DNA from 2 places in the Streptomyces sp. URMC 126 genome. Region 1 is predicted to be linked to the other one. Evidence: predicted binding sites of a transcription regulator. Region 1 holds the regulator's gene; the other holds the start of a gene.

Region 1 (8,539 bases):
GCAGGTCAAGGAGGTCGCCGTGGCGAACCTCCTGTCCGAACTGCTCCCCACGCTCGACGACATCGGCCGCGCCCGTGACCACGGCGAGCTCGTCGGCGGCTTCAAGTCCGTCGCCGAGTCCCTGGAGACGGTCGTGGCGAAGATGGGCCTCCAGCAGTTCGGCAAGGAGGGCGAGCCCTTCGACCCGCTGATCCACGAAGCCCTGATGCACAGCTACGCGCCGGACGTCACCGAGACGACGTGCGTGCAGATCCTGCAGCCGGGGTATCGCATCGGCGAGCGCACGATCCGCCCCGCGCGGGTCGCGGTCGCCGAGCCGCAGCCGGGCGCCCAGGGCAAGGGCGAGGGCGAGTCGGACGAGGAGAGCGGTGGCCCGGACGAGGGCTGACGCGATGACGCACGGCACTGACCGCACGCACCGGGAGGAGGGACGCCGGGGATGAGCACCAAGGACTTCGTGGAGAAGGACTACTACAAGGTCCTCGGCGTGCCCAAGGACGCGGCCGAGGCCGACATCAAGAAGGCGTACCGGAAGCTCGCCCGTGAGTTCCACCCGGACGCCAACAAGGGCGACGCCTCGGCCGAGGAGCGGTTCAAGGAGATCTCCGAGGCGTACGACGTCCTCGCCGATCCCAAGCGCCGCAAGGAGTACGACGACGCCCGGGCGCTGTTCGGCAACGGCGGCTTCCGGGCCGGCCCCGGCGCCGGCGGTTCCTTCAACTTCGACCTGGGCGACCTCTTCGGGGGCGCCCAGGGCGGGGCGGGGGCCGGCGGCTTCGGCGGCGGGCTGGGCGACGTCTTCGGCGGCCTCTTCAACCGGGGCGGCGGCACCACGCGCACCCAGCCGCGCCGCGGCCAGGACATCGAGTCCGAGGTGACGCTCAGCTTCACCGAGGCGGTGGACGGGGCCACGGTCCCGCTCCGGATGTCCTCCTCGGCGGCCTGCAAGGCGTGCTCCGGCACCGGCGACAAGGCCGGCACCCCGCGGGTCTGCCCGACTTGTGTGGGCACCGGCCAGGTGTCGCGCGGCACCGGCGGCGGCTTCTCGCTCACCGACCCCTGCCCGGACTGCAAGGGCCGCGGGCTGATCCCCGAGAACCCCTGTGACGTCTGCAAGGGCAGTGGCCGGGCCACGTCCTCCCGCACCATGCAGGTACGGATCCCGGCGGGCGTCTCCGACGGCCAGCGGATCCGGCTGCGCGGCAAGGGGGCGCCGGGCGAGCGCGGCGGGCCCAACGGCGACCTGTACGTCGTGGTGCACGTCGGCGAGCACCCGGTCTTCGGCCGCAAGGGCGACAACCTCACCGTCACCGTGCCCGTCACCTTCCCGGAGGCGGCGCTCGGCGGCGAGGTGAAGGTGCCCACCCTCGGCGGGCCGCCGGTCACCCTGCGGATCCCGCCGGGCACGCCCAACGGGCGCACCATGCGGGCTCGTGGCAAGGGAGCGCTCCGCAAGGACGGCACCCGCGGCGACCTGCTGGTCACCGTGGAGGTCGTGGTTCCCAAGGATCTCGACGACAAGGCCAGGGACGCCCTGGAGACCTTCCGCGACGCCACGGCGGGTGAGGACCCGCGCGCGGAGCTGTTCCGGGCGGCGAAGGGAGAGTGACCGTGATGAACGGCGACGGCCGCACCCGTCGGCGCTTCGAACCCGCTCAGCCGTACGAGCTGACCGATGAGTCGCCCGTGTACGTCATCTCGGTCGCGGCTCAGCTCTCGGGCCTGCACCCGCAGACCCTGCGCCAGTACGACCGCCTCGGCCTGGTCTCGCCCGACCGCACGGCCGGGCGCGGCCGCCGCTACTCGGCCCGCGACATCCAGCTGCTCCGTCAGGTGCAGCAGTTGTCGCAGGACGAGGGCATCAACCTGGCCGGCATCAAGCGCATCATCGAGCTGGAGAACCAGGTGGCCGCGCTGTCGGCGCGGGTCGCCGAGCTCCAGGCGGTCGTCGACGGCGCCGCCGCCGCGATGCGGCAGCGCGAGGCGGCGGTGCACGCCTCGTACCGGCGGGATCTGGTTCCGTACCAGGAGATGCAGCAGACGAGCGCGTTGGTCGTCTGGCACCCGCCGAAGCGGGACCGCTGATCCCGGATCCCGGATCCCGGATCCCGCGTTTCCGTTCCGGTTCGGACCTGAGAGGCCTGCCGCCCGTGAGGGGGGTGGGCCTCTTTGCCGTGTCCGCTTGGTCATATCCGCTTGGCCGTATCTGCTTCGTCGTGTCTGCCGGGGTGCTGCGGCCGGGGCGGGGCAAACGTTTCTCCACAGGGGGTTTTCCACAGGCATGGCAGCCGCGCCATCACTCCGTCACACTCAGTGAGCATGAGTGTGAAAAAGCGCGGAGAGTCACGGAAGTGGGCGGGGGTGGTCGCGTTGGCGGGCGCGCAGGGTGGTGTCGTGGCGCTGTCGCAGGCGGAGCGGCTGGGCTGGTCGCGGTCCGGCTTGCGGAGCCGGCTGCGGAGGGACGGCTGGCGGGCCGTGGGCCCGGGAGTGTTCGCCGAGCCGGGGCGGACGCCGGGACTGCTGGAGCGGTTGTGGGCACATCAGCTGGCCCGCCCGGAGCTGGTGGTCAGCCACTGGGCGGCGGCGGTGGTGCACGGCATCGAACGGCGGGCGGCGGGGCCGGAGTTCACGGGGCCGGGCGGGAGAAGCCTGCCCGGCGGGCAGGGCACATTGCACCGGCTGCGGCTCCGGCCGGACGAGGTGACGCACCGGGACGGACTGGCGGTGACGACGGTGCCGCGCACCCTGGCCGACCTCTTATGGGCCGGCCCCCGGGACGACGCGCTGGTGGCGGTGGAGTCCGCGGTCGGCCGTCGCCCTGATGGCGAGGGAGGGTCGCGCGGTCCGCTGACCGTCCTCGACGCCGTTCGGGACGCGGTGCGGGACGGCGCGGGGATGCGCGGGTGGCGGCGTGCGCAGGGCTGGCTCGCTCTCGCCGACGAGCGGGCGGGCTCCCCGGCGGAGACGATCGCCCGGCTGCGGATGAACGACGCGGGCCTCTACCCGGAACCGCAGGCCGAGCTGGTCCTCCCCGGCGGGCGCCGGGTGTATCCGGACTTCTTCTTCCGGGGGCAGGGCCTGGTGGTGGAGATCGAGGGGTACGCCTGGCACGGCGACCGGGCGCGGCACCAGCGGGACATCGCCCGTTACAACGAGCTGGTGCGCTGCCCCGAGGTACGGCGGGTCCTGCGGTTCACGGCCGACGACGTCTTCCTCCGGCCGGTGACGATGGTCCGGACGCTCCGGCGGGCCCTGGAGGGCGCCGGGAGTGCGGAGAGCGTGGGGAGCGGGGTGAGTGCGGGATGGGGGCCGGCTTCGTGAGGCGGTGGGGCGGCCGGGTGCGGCGGTTACTCGGGCGCCGGAGCGGTGCCCGGCCCGGGCCGCAGGACGGTGCCTCGTCCGGGTCGCGCAGTGGCGTCCCGGCTGAGATCCAGGGTCAGGACGATCTCTCCGTCCTCCAGGTCGCCCGTCTCGCCGAAGCCCGCCGCGCGGTAGAGGCGGAAGGCGACGTGGTTGCCCGGCACGACGCTCAGCCGGACGCGGGTGTGACCTGCCGCGCGGACGCGGTCGAGGACGGCGGCGAGCCCGGCGTGGCCGAGCCGGCGCCCCTGGAAGCGGTGGTCGATCATGTACCGGCAGAGCGTGACGGTCCCCGGGGTGTCATCCGCCGGCCTGAGGAGAGCGAAACCGATCAGTTCGGAACCCTGGCGGACGGCCAGGGGCTCCGCTGTCGGATGAGCCCACGCGTCCGCGAGGGACCGGACGTTCGGGGCGACGTAGTCGCGCTGACCGGGCAGGACGTCGAGGGCTATCACCGCCTCATAGGTGTCGGCGGTGACGGGCTCGCAGTGCACGGGAACCATGCGGGGCATCCTAAATCGCGGGCCGACGGGGTGTGGCGGCGATTTCGAGCGGTCGGCAACTCCGTACGACGGCAAGGGGGTTGTGGCTCCTCAGGAGATGCGCTGGGAGCCCATCGCCCGGCTGACGGCGATCTCGATCAGTACGCGGTCGGGGTTCGGTTCCGGGGTTCGCTCGTAGCGCTCGGCGTACCGGGCGACGGCGTCGGCGACGGCGTCCGGCTCCGTGCGGACGACGGCCGTGCCTTCCAGGGTGGCCCATTGCCCGCCCGGGGCGACCTGGCAGAGCGCGACGCGGAGGCCGTCCGGGCCGGCGGCGAGGACGTTGGCGACCTTGACGCTCTGCTTGCGGGTGATCACCCGGGCTATGCGCGCCTCCGGGTCGAAGGTGGCGCCCACGGGCACGACGTGCGGGGTGCCGTTGGGGCGGAGGGTGGTGAGGGTCGGGAAGTGGCGCTCGCGCCAGAACGCGACGTAGGCGTCCGGCAGGTCGCGGAGGTCGTAGGCCATGGCCGCCAGGGTAGTGGGCCGGGGGTCAGAGGAAGTCGGTGGTGTCGAGTTCGAAGTCGAAGGGAGCGGGGAGGGGGAGCGACTTGCCGAAGGGGACACTGTGCGTCTCCGCGTAGTCCTCCCGCGCCGGCTCGGCGAAGAGGGTCACCGTGCTGTCGTCGCGGTCCACGAGGAGGTAGAGGGGGATGCCGGCGCGGGCGTAGCAGTGGCGCTTGGTGACGCGGTCGCACGGCGACGTGTCTCCGGTCACCTCGGCCACCAGTGCCACGCCGTCGGGGAGCATCCAGGTCGGCGCGCCGCGGAAGAGGCGCTTCTCGCGAGGGGCGAAGGTGGCATCAGGGAAGACGTGGTTCTCCGGACGGGAGCCGCCGGACGGCAGCCTCAGACCCTTGTTGCCCGAGAACTGCATGCGCGCCTTCGACCGGTCGTAGACCTGGGCGACGATCAGCTCGACGGCGTCCTCATGGTCGCCGTCCGGTGCCGCTGGCACGACGATGCTCCCCTCGACGAGCTCCGCACGGAACCCCTCGGGGGGCTCCATGGCGAGGAAGTACTCCAGGAAGGCCTCTTCCGGCGTCGTCGGCCCCGCGTCTCGTCCGTCTTGCGTCCCTTGTGCCGGGGCCGTCATGCCTCACCTCCCGTCGACCGAGCGCCAGCATCCCGGACGGCCACCGGTGGCGGGCCGTTCGTCGTACCGGTTCACTCGCAAGGGGGAGAGTCCGGGCGGACTACCGAGGCAAGGGTTGAGTGGAATAGACTCAACTTATCGCACGTTGATGGAAGCAGGACGAAGTAGCGAACCCGAGGAGGAGCTCCCCGTCGTGGATGCCGAGCTGACCAACAAGAGCCGTGAGGCGCTGAGCGCCGCCCATGAGCGGGCCGTGTCGGCCGGGCATGCCGATATGACCCCCGCCCACCTGCTGCTGGCCCTGCTGGCCGGGCAGGAGAACGAGAACCTGCTCGACCTGCTGGCCGCCGTGGAGGCGGACGCCGCGGTGCTGCGCGGTGGGGCCGAGCGGGTGCTGGCCGGGCTGCCGAGTGTGCAGGGGTCGACCGTGGCGCCGCCGCAGCCCACCCGGGAGCTGCAGGCCGTGCTGGTGGACGCCGGGGAGCGGGCCCGTGACCTGGGGGACGAGTACATCTCCACCGAGCACCTGCTGATCGGGCTCGCCGCCAAGGGCGGCCGGATCGCCGAGCTGCTGGAGCAGCAGCGGGCCTCCGCCAAGCGGCTGCTCGACGCGTTCGAGAAGGCGCGCGGCGGGCAGCGGGTGACGACCGCCGACCCCGAGGGCACGTACAAGGCGCTGGAGAAGTTCGGCACGGACTTCACCGCCGCCGCGCGGGACGGGAAGCTCGACCCGGTCATCGGGCGGGACCACGAGATCCGCCGCGTGGTGCAGGTCCTCTCCCGCCGCACCAAGAACAACCCCGTCCTCATCGGCGAGCCGGGCGTCGGCAAGACGGCCGTCGTGGAGGGGCTGGCGCAGCGGATAGTGAAGGGCGACGTCCCGGAGTCGCTGAAGGACAAGCGGCTGGTCTCGCTCGACCTCGGCGCGATGGTGGCCGGTGCCAAGTACCGCGGTGAGTTCGAGGAGCGGCTGAAGACCGTCCTGGCCGAGATCAAGGCCAGCGAGGGCCGGATCATCACCTTCATCGACGAGCTGCACACCGTCGTCGGCGCGGGCGCCGGCGGGGACTCGGCGATGGACGCGGGCAACATGCTCAAGCCGATGCTGGCCCGCGGCGAGCTCCGCATGGTGGGCGCGACGACGCTGGACGAGTACCGGGAGCGGATCGAGAAGGACCCGGCGCTGGAGCGGCGCTTCCAGCAGGTGCTGGTCGCCGAGCCGTCCGTGGAGGACTCCATCGCGATCCTGCGCGGGCTCAAGGGCCGCTACGAGGCGCACCACAAGGTGCAGATCGCCGACGCCGCGCTGGTCGCCGCCGCGACGCTCTCCGACCGCTACATCACCTCCCGGTTCCTGCCGGACAAGGCGATCGACCTGGTCGACGAGGCCGCCTCCCGGCTCCGGATGGAGATCGACTCCTCGCCGCTGGAGATCGACGAGCTCCAGCGGTCCGTGGACCGGCTCAAGATGGAGGAGCTGGCGCTCCGCAACGAGACCGACGAGGCGAGCAAGGAGCGGCTGGACAAGCTCCGCCGCGACCTCGCCGACAAGGAGGAGGAGCTGCGCGGGCTCACCGCGCGCTGGGAGAAGGAGAAGCAGTCCCTCAACCGCGTCGGTGAGCTGAAGGAACGCCTCGACGACCTGCGCGGGCAGGCCGAACGCGCCCAGCGCGACGGCGACTTCGACACCGCGTCCAAGCTGCTCTACGGCGAGATCCCGGCCGTCGAGCGGGAGCTGGAGGAGGCCGCCGAGGCCGAGGCCGAGCAGGAGGCGGCGTCCCGCGACCTCATGGTCAAGGAGGAGGTCGGCCCCGACGACATCGCCGAGGTCGTGGCCGCCTGGACCGGCATCCCGGCCGGCCGCCTGCTGGAGGGCGAGACGCAGAAGCTGCTGCGTATGGAGGAGGAACTGGGCAAGCGGCTGATCGGGCAGGAGGAGGCCGTCCGGGCCGTCTCCGACGCGGTGCGCCGCTCGCGCGCCGGGATCGCCGACCCCGACCGGCCCACCGGCTCGTTCCTCTTCCTCGGCCCGACCGGCGTCGGCAAGACCGAGCTGGCCAAGGCGCTCGCGGACTTCCTCTTCGACGACGAGCGGGCGATGGTCCGCATCGACATGAGCGAGTACGGCGAGAAGCACTCGGTCGCCCGGCTGGTGGGCGCGCCTCCCGGCTACGTCGGCTACGAGGAGGGCGGTCAGCTGACGGAGGCGGTGCGCCGCCGGCCGTACACCGTGGTGCTGCTGGACGAGGTGGAGAAGGCACACCACGAGGTCTTCGACATCCTGCTGCAGGTCCTGGACGACGGGCGGCTCACCGACGGCCAGGGACGGACGGTCGACTTCCGCAACACCATCCTCATCCTCACCTCCAACCTGGGTTCGACCTATCTGGTCGACCCGTTGCTGAAGGAGGAGCAGAAGCGGGAGAAGGTGCTGGAGACGGTCCGGACCGCCTTCCGCCCGGAGTTCCTCAACCGGCTCGACGACATCGTGGTCTTCCACCCGCTGGGCACCGGCCAGTTGGAGCGGATCGCCCGGATCCAGATCGACCAGCTCCAGCGTCGGCTCGCCGACCGCCGGCTCGCTCTGGACGTGGACGAGTCCGCGCTGCGCTGGCTGGCCACGCTCGGCCACGAGGGCCCGGAGGAGGCGCCCGACCTCACCTACGGCGCCCGGCCCCTGCGCCGGCTGGTGCAGACCGCGATCGGCGACCGGCTGGCGCGCGCCATCCTCGCCGGCGAGGTGCGGGACGGTGACACGGTCCGCGTCGAGCGGGTCCCCGGTGAGGAGGGGCTGTCCGTGCGGCCGGCCGGCCGGGGCTGACGGCAGGGCCGGATCGGCCCCGGTGCGAAGACCAGAGCGAAGACCAGAGCGAAGACCGGGGTGAAGACCGGGTCGGAGCGGGTCGGAGCGGGGCGGATCGGGCCGAACGGGCCGGGACCGCACCTCCTGGCGCGTGGTCGGTGAGCGACGCATGCGCCAGGGGTTGCGGGGCAGGGGCTGGTGTGGGGGAGGATGGCCGCAACCGTACGAAGGGAAATCCACGGTGAGCATCGACCCGTCCTCGATTCCGAATTTCGGGGGCCAGCCCGAGCCGCAGCCCGAAGAGACGGGCCCGGCCGGTCCCGTCATCCCCGACCAGGACCTGGTCAAGCAGCTCCTGGAGCAGATGGAGCTGAAGTACCTCGTGGACGACGAGGGTGACCTCGCGGCTCCGTGGGAGCAGTTCCGTACGTACTTCATGTTCCGCGGTGAGGAGGAGCAGCAGGTCTTCTCCGTGCGGACGTTCTACGACCGGCCGCACGGCATCGACGACAAGGGCAAGCTGCTCGAGGTCATCGACGACTGGAACCGCCGCACCCTGTGGCCGAAGGTCTACACCCACACCAACGACGACGGCACGGTCCGCCTCATCGGCGAGGCGCAGATGCTGATCGGCGTCGGGGTGTCGCTGGAGCACTTCGTGTCCAGCACCGTCAGCTGGGTCCGTGCCTCGGTCGAGTTCGACCGCTGGCTGGTGGAGCAGCTGGGCCTGGAGGAGGA
Region 2 (8,539 bases), on a different contig from region 1:
CCCCACGGGCTGGAGGGGCTGGACGGCGCGGACACCGTGATCATCCCGTCCGTTCCCGAGGCGTGCGTCGACGGCGAGCGCGAACTGCCGGACGAGCTCCTGCGCGCGCTCCGGCGCGCCGCCGACCGGGGCGCGCGGATGGTCTCCCTGTGCGCCGGAGCCTTCGCCCTGGCCGCCGCGGGGGTCCTCGACGGCCGCCGCGCGACCGCCCACTGGATGCACACCGAGGCCCTGGCCCGCCGGCACCCCGAGGTGACGGTGGACGACTCGGTGCTCTACGTGGACGACGGGAACGTCCTCACCAGCGCCGGCGTCACGGCCGGCCTCGACCTCTGCCTCCACCTCGTCCGCCGCGACCTGGGCGCCCACGTCGCCAACCAGCTCGCCCGGCGGCTCGTCGTCCCGGCCCACCGGCCCGGCGGGCAGGCCCAGTTCGTCGAGGTCTCCGTCCCCGAGACCGGCGACGACGGCCTGGCGCCCGTCCTGCAGTGGGCCACCGAACGCCTCGACCAGCCGCTCACCGTCGACGATCTGGCCGCCCGCGCGGGCATGAGCCCCCGCACGTTCTTCCGCCGCCTCCAGGCCGCCACCGGCACCACGCCCCTCCAGTGGCTTCTCCAGCAGCGCCTGGCCCGTGCGCAGTCCCTGCTGGAGGCCACCTCCCTCCCGGTGGAGCGGGTGGGACAGCTCAGCGGCCTGGGCACGTCCGCCAACCTGCGCCGCCACTTCACGCTGCACTTCGGCATCACCCCGACGGACTACCGCCGCGCCTTTCCCGGCCACGGCGGCCAGGGCGGGCGGGGCGTCCAGAGCGTCCAGGGCGTTCGAGCGGCCCGGCAGGGACGGACGGTCCGGCGGGCGGGGCACTGAGGGGCGGGTGCCGCCGCCCGGACCCGCTAGTGGAGCCACATGAACATCCCGTCCCCCTCCCGCGCCGCGGCCCCGAAGAACGGCACCAGCCGCTCGTACTCGGCGGTGATGCACCGCAACGACTCGCCGCGCTCCCAGATCAGCGACGGATAGACCTCCTCGCGGGCGAGGTCGGCCGGGCCGACCCCCTCCAGGAGGCGCTCCGCGGGTATCCGGGCCAGCGCGTCGGCGGCCTCCCGCACCCGTTCGGGCGCGAGATGGCGCGGCGCCCCGCACCCCCAGTCGCCCGCCCCGGGAACCGCCGCGTCGCCGAACACGACGTCCACGGGGAACTCGACGCGGTCGAGCAGGAAGGCCAGCCCGTGCCACATCTTGTCGATGTCGAGGGCCCGCGCCGCCGCGGGATCGGGCTGCTCGACGGGTTCCGCGCCGAGCCGGGCGTAGGCCTGGCCCACGGCCCACGCCGGGTCGGCGAGGGCGCGGGCGTACTCGGCGGGGGCGAAGCGCACGTACTGTCCGGTCATTCCCATGCCCCGGAGCGTAGGGGCGCCCTCTGACAACGGCCGGACGGGGAACGGGAAGAGGGGAGCGGGGACGGCCGGGGCCCGCGGCCTCGACCACGCACGACGCTGATCGCTCACAGCGAACAAAGTCCCGGGAACATCCCTGAACTCAGAAGCATTGAGTCAGCAGAGCTCAACTTGCCTGCCGAAGGGGAGATCATGGCTGCTGAGGCCGCTGACAGCAAGGCCGTCGCATCGCTGACCCTGCCCGTGCTGCCGCTCGACGACGAGGTGGTCCTGCCGGGAATGGTCGTTCCGCTGGACCTCACCCACGCCGAGGTGCGCGCGGCCGTCGAGGCGGCGCAGGCCGCGGCGCAGGGCGGCGCGAAGCCGCGCGTGCTGCTGGTCCCGCGCGTCGACGGCACCTACGCGGGCGTCGGCACCCTGGGCACGGTGGAGCAGGTCGGCCGGCTCTCCGACGGGGATCCGGGCGCCCTCATCCGCGGTGTCCGCCGGGTGCGGATCGGCGCCGGGACCACCGGGCCCGGTGCCGCGCTGTGGGTGGAGGGGACGGCCGTCGAGGAGGTGACCCCGGATCCGCTGCCGGGCGCCGTCACCGAGCTGATGAAGGAGTACAAGGCGCTGGCCACCAGCTGGCTCCGCAAGCGCGGTGCCTGGCAGGTGGTCGACCGGGTCCAGCAGATCGACGACCCCGCCCAGCTCGCCGACAACTCCGGCTACTCGCCGTTCCTCACCGTCGCCCAGCGGGTCGAGCTGCTGGAGACCGCCGAGCCGGTCGCGCGGCTGAAGCTCGCCGTGAAGTGGCTCGGCGACCACCTCGCGGAACAGGACGTCGCCGAGGCCATCGCCAAGGACGTCCAGGAGGGCGTCGACAAGCAGCAGCGCGAGTTCCTGCTCCGCCGCCAGCTGGAGGCCGTCCGCAAGGAGCTGGCCGAGCTCAACGGAGAGCCGGGCGGCGAGTCCGACGACTACCGCGCCCGGGTGGAGGCCGCCGACCTGCCGGAGAAGGTCCGCGAGGCGGCCCTGAAGGAGGTCGACAAGCTGGAGCGCGCCTCCGACCAGAGCCCCGAGAGCGGCTGGATCCGCACCTGGCTCGACACCGTCCTGGAGATGCCCTGGACGAAGCGCACGGAGGACGCGTACGACATCCCGGGCGCCCGGGCCGTGCTCGACGCGGACCACGCGGGCCTGGACGACGTCAAGGAGCGGATCACCGAGTACCTGGCGGTGCGCAAGCGGCGCGCCGACCGGGGGCTGGGCGTGGTCGGCGGGCGGCGCGGGGGCGCGGTGCTCGCGCTCGTCGGCCCGCCCGGCGTCGGGAAGACCTCGCTCGGCGAGAGCATCGCCAAGGCGATGGGGCGGGAGTTCGTCCGGGTCGCGCTGGGCGGCGTCCGCGACGAGGCGGAGATCCGCGGCCACCGGCGTACGTACGTCGGCGCGCTCCCCGGCCGTATCGTGCGCGCCGTCAAGGAGGCGGGTTCCATGAACCCGGTCGTCCTCCTCGACGAGATCGACAAGGTCGGCTCCGACTTCCGCGGCGACCCCGCCGCGGCCCTCCTGGAGGTCCTGGATCCCGCGCAGAACCACACCTTCCGCGACCACTACCTGGAGGTCGAACTCGACCTCTCCGACGTGGTGTTCCTGGCCACCGCCAACGTCCTGGAGGCCATCCCGCAGCCCCTGCTGGACCGGATGGAGCTCGTCCGCCTCGACGGTTACACCGAGGACGAGAAGATCGTCATCGCCCGTGACCACCTGCTGCCCCGGCAGCTGGAGCGGGCCGGTCTGGAGCCCGGCGAGGTCGTGGTGGACGACGCGGCGCTGCGCCGGCTCGCCGGCGAGTACACCCGCGAGGCGGGCGTCCGCACCCTGGAGCGGTACCTGGCCCGGCTGCTCCGCAAGGTCGTGGCCCAGCACGAACTCGGCGAGCGGAAGCTGCCGTTCACGATCGGTGTGGACGAGCTGCGGCCGCTGATCGGCCGGCCGCACCACACCCCCGAGTCCGCCCAGGACCCGGCCGAGCGGCGCACCTCGGTCCCGGGCGTGGCCACCGGCCTGGCCGTCACCGGCGCGGGCGGTGACGTCCTCTTCGTCGAGGCGTCCCTCGCCGACCCGGAGACGGGCGGCGCCGGGCTGACGCTCACCGGGCAGCTCGGCGACGTGATGAAGGAGTCCGCGCAGATCGCCCTCTCCTTCCTCCGCTCGCACGGCGCCGAACTGGAGCTGCCCGTCGCCGACTTCAAGGAGCGCGGCGTCCACCTGCACGTCCCGGCGGGCGCCGTGCCCAAGGACGGCCCGAGCGCGGGCATCACCATGACGACGGCCCTGGCCTCGCTGCTCTCCGGCCGCCGGGTCCGCCCCGACGTCGCCATGACCGGTGAGGTCTCGCTGACCGGGCGCGTCCTGCCGATCGGCGGCGTGAAGCAGAAGCTGCTGGCCGCGCACCGGGCGGGTGTCACGACCGTCGTCATCCCCAAGCGCAACGAGCCCGATCTCGACGACGTCCCCGCCGAGGTCCTGGAGAAGCTGGACGTCCACGCGGTCTCGGACGTCCGGCAGGTGCTGGAGCTGGCTCTCGAACCGGCGACGGCACCGGCAACGGCACCGGCGGCCGCGTCGGCCTCGGTGGCGGCGACCGCAGCGGCCTGACCTGCTACGACCCTACAAATCAACATTTCCTGACGGCCCGTCGGAGCATGGGAATCCTGCGCTCCGACGGGCCGTTGTTCGCAGCATGACGAACACTGAGTCCAGCCTCGACCGCCCCACTCGCCTCACCCGCCCCGCCGGTGTCCGCTCCCTCCGCCTCGGCGACACCAAGGTCACCTATGTGCCCGACGGCGCGGTCCAACTGTCCCCACGCGGCTGGCTGCCCGCCACGACGGACGAGGTGTGGGCCGCCCACCCCGAGTACCTCGACCCCGACGGCTACCTCGTGGCCGGCGTGGGCGGCCTGCTGGTGGAGCACGGCGACCGCGCCCTGCTGATCGACGCCGGCGTCGGCCCCCTCACGCTCCCGGCGGAGCCCGGCAGGCCCGTGGGCAGGATCGCCGGCGGCACGCTCCCGGACCACCTCACCGCGCTCGGCCGGCCGCCGGCCACGCTGGAGGCGGTGGCCGTCACCCACCTCCACCTCGACCACGTCGGCTGGTCCGAGCGGCTCGCCGAGGCGGGCGTGCCCCACCTGATCGCGGAGCCGGAGTGGCGCGACCGCCACCTCGCCACCGAGGAACACGGCGTCGCCAAGGAGACGATCGCCGCCATCGAGGGCAACATCCGTACCGTCGCCGACGGCGACGAGATCTTCCCGGGCGTCCGGGCCCTCTTCGCCCCCGGCCACACGATCGGCCACGTCGCCTACGTCATCACCGGCGGCGACCGGCGCCTGCTCGCCTTCGGCGACGCGATGCACACCCCGCTTCAGGTCGCCCACCCCGAATGGGCCGCGGTCGTCGACCACGACCCGGCCCGTTCCACGGCCTTCCGCCGCACCCTCGTCGACCGCCTCTCCGAACCCGGCACCCTCGGCTTCGGCATCCACTTCGCCGACGTCCCCTTCGGCCGCGTCCGCCGGACGGAGGACGGCGGGGCGGTGTGGGAGCCGGTGGACGAGTGAGCGATTCCGCCTGGCTCCTGACGCACGGGACCGGCCTTCAGGGCAGAAAGGTGACCTGGCGGATGTAGACCTTCTGATGACGCGGGACTACCTGGTAGACAAACATTCCGAAAGACCCGATGATCTCGTTCTGCATTCGAGGGGAAGGGCCTTCGTACTTCCCTCCGTCCAGCTATAGGGCTGCCGCTGCACGGACGAGTTCATCGGCTCTCTCCTCGACTTTCGCGAGAAACGCGAGGTGATCGATGTCGCCGATGACGTGGTCGGGCGATGGGTCGTATTCCCAGCACCAAACGTCACCCATCTGACACCGCGGACCTTGCCTCTTCGTAGACAGCCATGCAGGCGTCCATGGCGTCACGCCACCGCGGATCGGCGCGGTCGAGTGTGTTGGCCGCGTCCAATGCCGCCTGATAACGGGCCGCGAGGGCCGGTCGACGCTCGATTTCGATCTCGGTGGCCCACTTGATCTGGAAGAAGCGAATCGGTTGGAACGAACCGTGTTGGGTGGCGGAGGTGAAGGCCATGTCACGGTCTGCCTGGAATTCGGCCAGACGCGACGGAGCCACTCGGGCGAGCGCCGCTCTCAGCGCGGGAAAAGTCATATCCGGTCGCGGGATCAGTTCGGACGGTTGTTCGTCGTGTCGCGCCGTCATTGCTCCTCCATCTGTCCGGGCCCGCGATGAACGGTAGCGCTTCCCGGGGCCGACCAGTGGCTTCGGGCGAGGGAGCGAAGGACCGGCGGGGTGGGCGAGGGGTGGTGACGCACATCTCACCGAGCCGGGCGTGGCGCATCGGCCGTGCGTATCGTTGTACCGCGCGGCTGCCCGCACTGCGCGGCGGCGGGGAGGAGCGCACGGTGACCATCGAGCTGACCGACAGGATCGAGCTGATCGAGATGGCCGAGAGCGACGAGCTGAGTCTGGACGTGCTGTTCGACTGGCTTGAGCGGATGCCCGTCCCCGAGGGCTACAAGGTGGAGATCGTCGAGGGGGCCATCTACATGTCGCCGCAACGGGACAATCACTGGGACATCATCGCCAACGTTTACGACCAGCTCCGCGTGAAGTATCCGCGCCGAAGGGTCAAATCCGATGTCCGCATCGACTTCCCCGGCCACCTGAACGGCTTCGCGGCCGACGTCGTCCTGCTGAAGGAAGAGGCGGAGAAGAACGCCAAGGGCCGTTGGGAGCATCAGGACGTCGAGTTCGTCGCCGAGGTGATTTCCAAGGACACGGCCCGCAACGACTACGGGCCCAAGAAGGACGCCTACGCGGCGGCGGGCGTTCCCGTGCTGCTGATCATCGACCCGTACACGGGGCTCTGCCATGTCTACCGGGACCCGAAGGACGGGGCGTACCGCCTGGAGCCGGCGGTGAAGTTCGGTGATCCGGTGGAGCTGACGGATACGGTCGTCGGACTGACTGTCGACACCGCCGAGTTCGGCCACGAATGAGGGGGCGTCCCCTCGCCGCCCCGCCCCCTCACCGCCTCGTTCGTGCCAGGAACAGCCCCGTCTTCGTCGTCAGGCCGACGCGCCCGCCGTACGCGTCCACGGTCTGCGCGACCTCGGCGATCAGAGGGCGGCGGGTGTCCTCCGGCAGGGCGCGGTAGAAGGACAGGGAGGACAGCAGGCCGCTGAGGCCGGTGGTGGAGCGCTCGTGCGCGGCGGAGTAGACGCGGTGGTCGAGGTCGGTGAAGCCGCCGTCCGCGCGGAGTTCCGCGGCCGCCCAGGAGTTCGCGCCGCGGACCGACTCGCGTGGCTGCTCGTCGAGGATCGAGTGCGGAGGCCGGTCGGGCAGGAACCGGTCGTGCACGGCGGCGAGTTCGCTCCGCAGTGCCTCGTCGGTGACGTACCAGTCGTTCCAGAACAGCGCGAGCGCGCCGCCGGGCCGCAGCACGGCGCGTGCGCGTGTCCAGCGCACCGCCGGGTCCACCCAGTGCCACGCCTGGGCGGAGAAGAGCAGCCCGAAGCGGCGCCCGGCGGTATCCCACGTCTCGAACTCCGCGCCCACCACGGTGACATCGGTCCGGTCCGCGGAGTGCCGGGCCAGGACGGCGGCCATGCGGGGATCCGGCTCCACGGCCGTCACCCGCACTCCGCGCGCGGCGAACGCCAGGGTCGCCTTCCCGGTACCCGCGCCGACTTCCAGCGCCTCGACACCGCCCTCGCCGGACGTGCCGCAACGAGCGAACGCGACGACGTCGTCGACCAGTTGCCCGGGATAGCCGGGGCGTGTGTCGTCATACGTCTCCGCCACCTCGCCGAAGACGGCGCGCCGCGTACGATCCGGCGCGGCGGCGGAACGGTCCTGGGGACGCTGCGTCATGGGCACACTGTACGGAGTCGGCGGCGCGGGTGACATCGCCCCCCGATGGGACGTTCGTCACCGAGCCGGCGCGGCGGCCGGCTCGGTGTCCGGGCAGCGTGACGGAGCGTCTCCCGTGCCGAATCGCGCCCCGCCGGCATGTCAACCGCGCCCCGGAGCCGCCGCTTCCAGTTCGTCGAGCGTGCCCGACATGATGGTGCGGACGTGCCGCGTGATGTGGTCGAGCGGCCAGTCCCACCAGGCCAGTTCGAGCAGGCGCACGATGTCCTCGGGCGCGTACCGGTACCGGATCACCTTCGCCGGGTTGCCGCCGACGATCGCGTAGTCCGGGACGTCGTCCACCACGACCGAGCCGGCGGCGATGATCGCGCCGTGGCCGACGCGGACGCCGGGCATCACCAGGGAGCGGTAGCCGAACCAGACGTCGTGGCCGACGACCGTGTCGCCCCGGCCGGGCAGGCCGGTGATCAGGTCGAAGTGGTCGGACCAGGAGCCGCCCATGATGGGGAAGGGGAAGGTGGAGGGGCCGTCCATGCGGTGATTGGCGCCGTTCATCACGAAGCGCGTCCCCTCGCCCAGGGCGCAGAATTTGCCGATGACCAGCTTCTCCGGACCGTAGTGGTACAGGACGTTCCGGGTCTCGAAGGCCGTCGGGTCGTCCGGGTCGTCGTAGTACGAGAATTCGCCGACCTCGATCAGCGGGGACGTGACCAGCGGCTTGAGCAGCACCACCCGCGACTGGCCGGGCATCGGGTGGAGGACGGTGGGGTCGGCGGGGATCGGGAGCATCGCGGATCGTCCCTCTCGTGGTGGCTGTCCGGGCGGAGGTTCCGGAGGAACCATGATCACCCCACGGTCAGGGGCTGCCGGTGTCCGCGCGGCGTCCGGGAACGGTGAGAACTGCGTCACAGCACACCCCCTCCCTTTCACGGAACGGTCGCCTCCGCGCGAGAGTGGGCGGGCCCGGCAGCCGTCGGGCGTCAGTCGTGGTCGCGGCGGCCCCCACCGGGCCGTCGTGCCGGAAAGCAGAGGTTCCCTTGTCGCGATCCATAGCCCGTCTGGTCACCGCCGCCGCCTGCGGCGCGGCGCTGGCGTCCGCCGTCGCGCCCGCGGCGGTGGCGGCGGAGCAGAGCGTGGCCGCTCGGCCGACCGTCGTGTTCGGCAAGATCCAGTACGACAGCCCGGGGCGTGACGACCGC

Evidence for each region. Region 1 encodes HspR, which represses chaperone genes until heat shock. Its sites were predicted from a motif close to TTGAGNNNNNNNNNCTCAA; they were not measured.
Region 2: a site for HspR is predicted at 1,552-1,570, ahead of lon (endopeptidase La). Genes of this name have one in related genera too.

The regions. Positions count from the first base shown of each region.
Region 1 is NZ_JBPQTX010000150.1:1,688-10,226, reverse strand. Features, by position in the region: gene grpE (nucleotide exchange factor GrpE) at 1-388, shown strand, start outside; gene dnaJ (molecular chaperone DnaJ) at 440-1,609, shown strand; gene ACSNOK_RS19065 (heat shock protein transcriptional repressor HspR) at 1,615-2,085, shown strand; gene ACSNOK_RS19060 (endonuclease domain-containing protein) at 2,320-3,321, shown strand; gene ACSNOK_RS19055 (GNAT family N-acetyltransferase) at 3,348-3,863, opposite strand; gene ACSNOK_RS19050 (pyridoxamine 5'-phosphate oxidase family protein) at 3,954-4,370, opposite strand; gene ACSNOK_RS19045 (Uma2 family endonuclease) at 4,396-4,998, opposite strand; gene clpB (ATP-dependent chaperone ClpB) at 5,192-7,819, shown strand; gene ACSNOK_RS19035 (YbjN domain-containing protein) at 8,043-8,539, shown strand, end outside.
Region 2 is NZ_JBPQTX010000041.1:16,673-25,211, forward strand. Features, by position in the region: gene ACSNOK_RS07790 (helix-turn-helix domain-containing protein) at 1-870, shown strand, start outside; gene ACSNOK_RS07795 (YfbM family protein) at 897-1,400, opposite strand; gene lon (endopeptidase La) at 1,593-4,043, shown strand; gene ACSNOK_RS07805 (MBL fold metallo-hydrolase) at 4,129-5,010, shown strand; gene ACSNOK_RS07810 (hypothetical protein) at 5,307-5,666, opposite strand; gene ACSNOK_RS07815 (Uma2 family endonuclease) at 5,870-6,466, shown strand; gene ACSNOK_RS07820 (class I SAM-dependent methyltransferase) at 6,495-7,340, opposite strand; gene ACSNOK_RS07825 (CatB-related O-acetyltransferase) at 7,482-8,129, opposite strand; gene ACSNOK_RS07830 (lamin tail domain-containing protein) at 8,378-8,539, shown strand, end outside.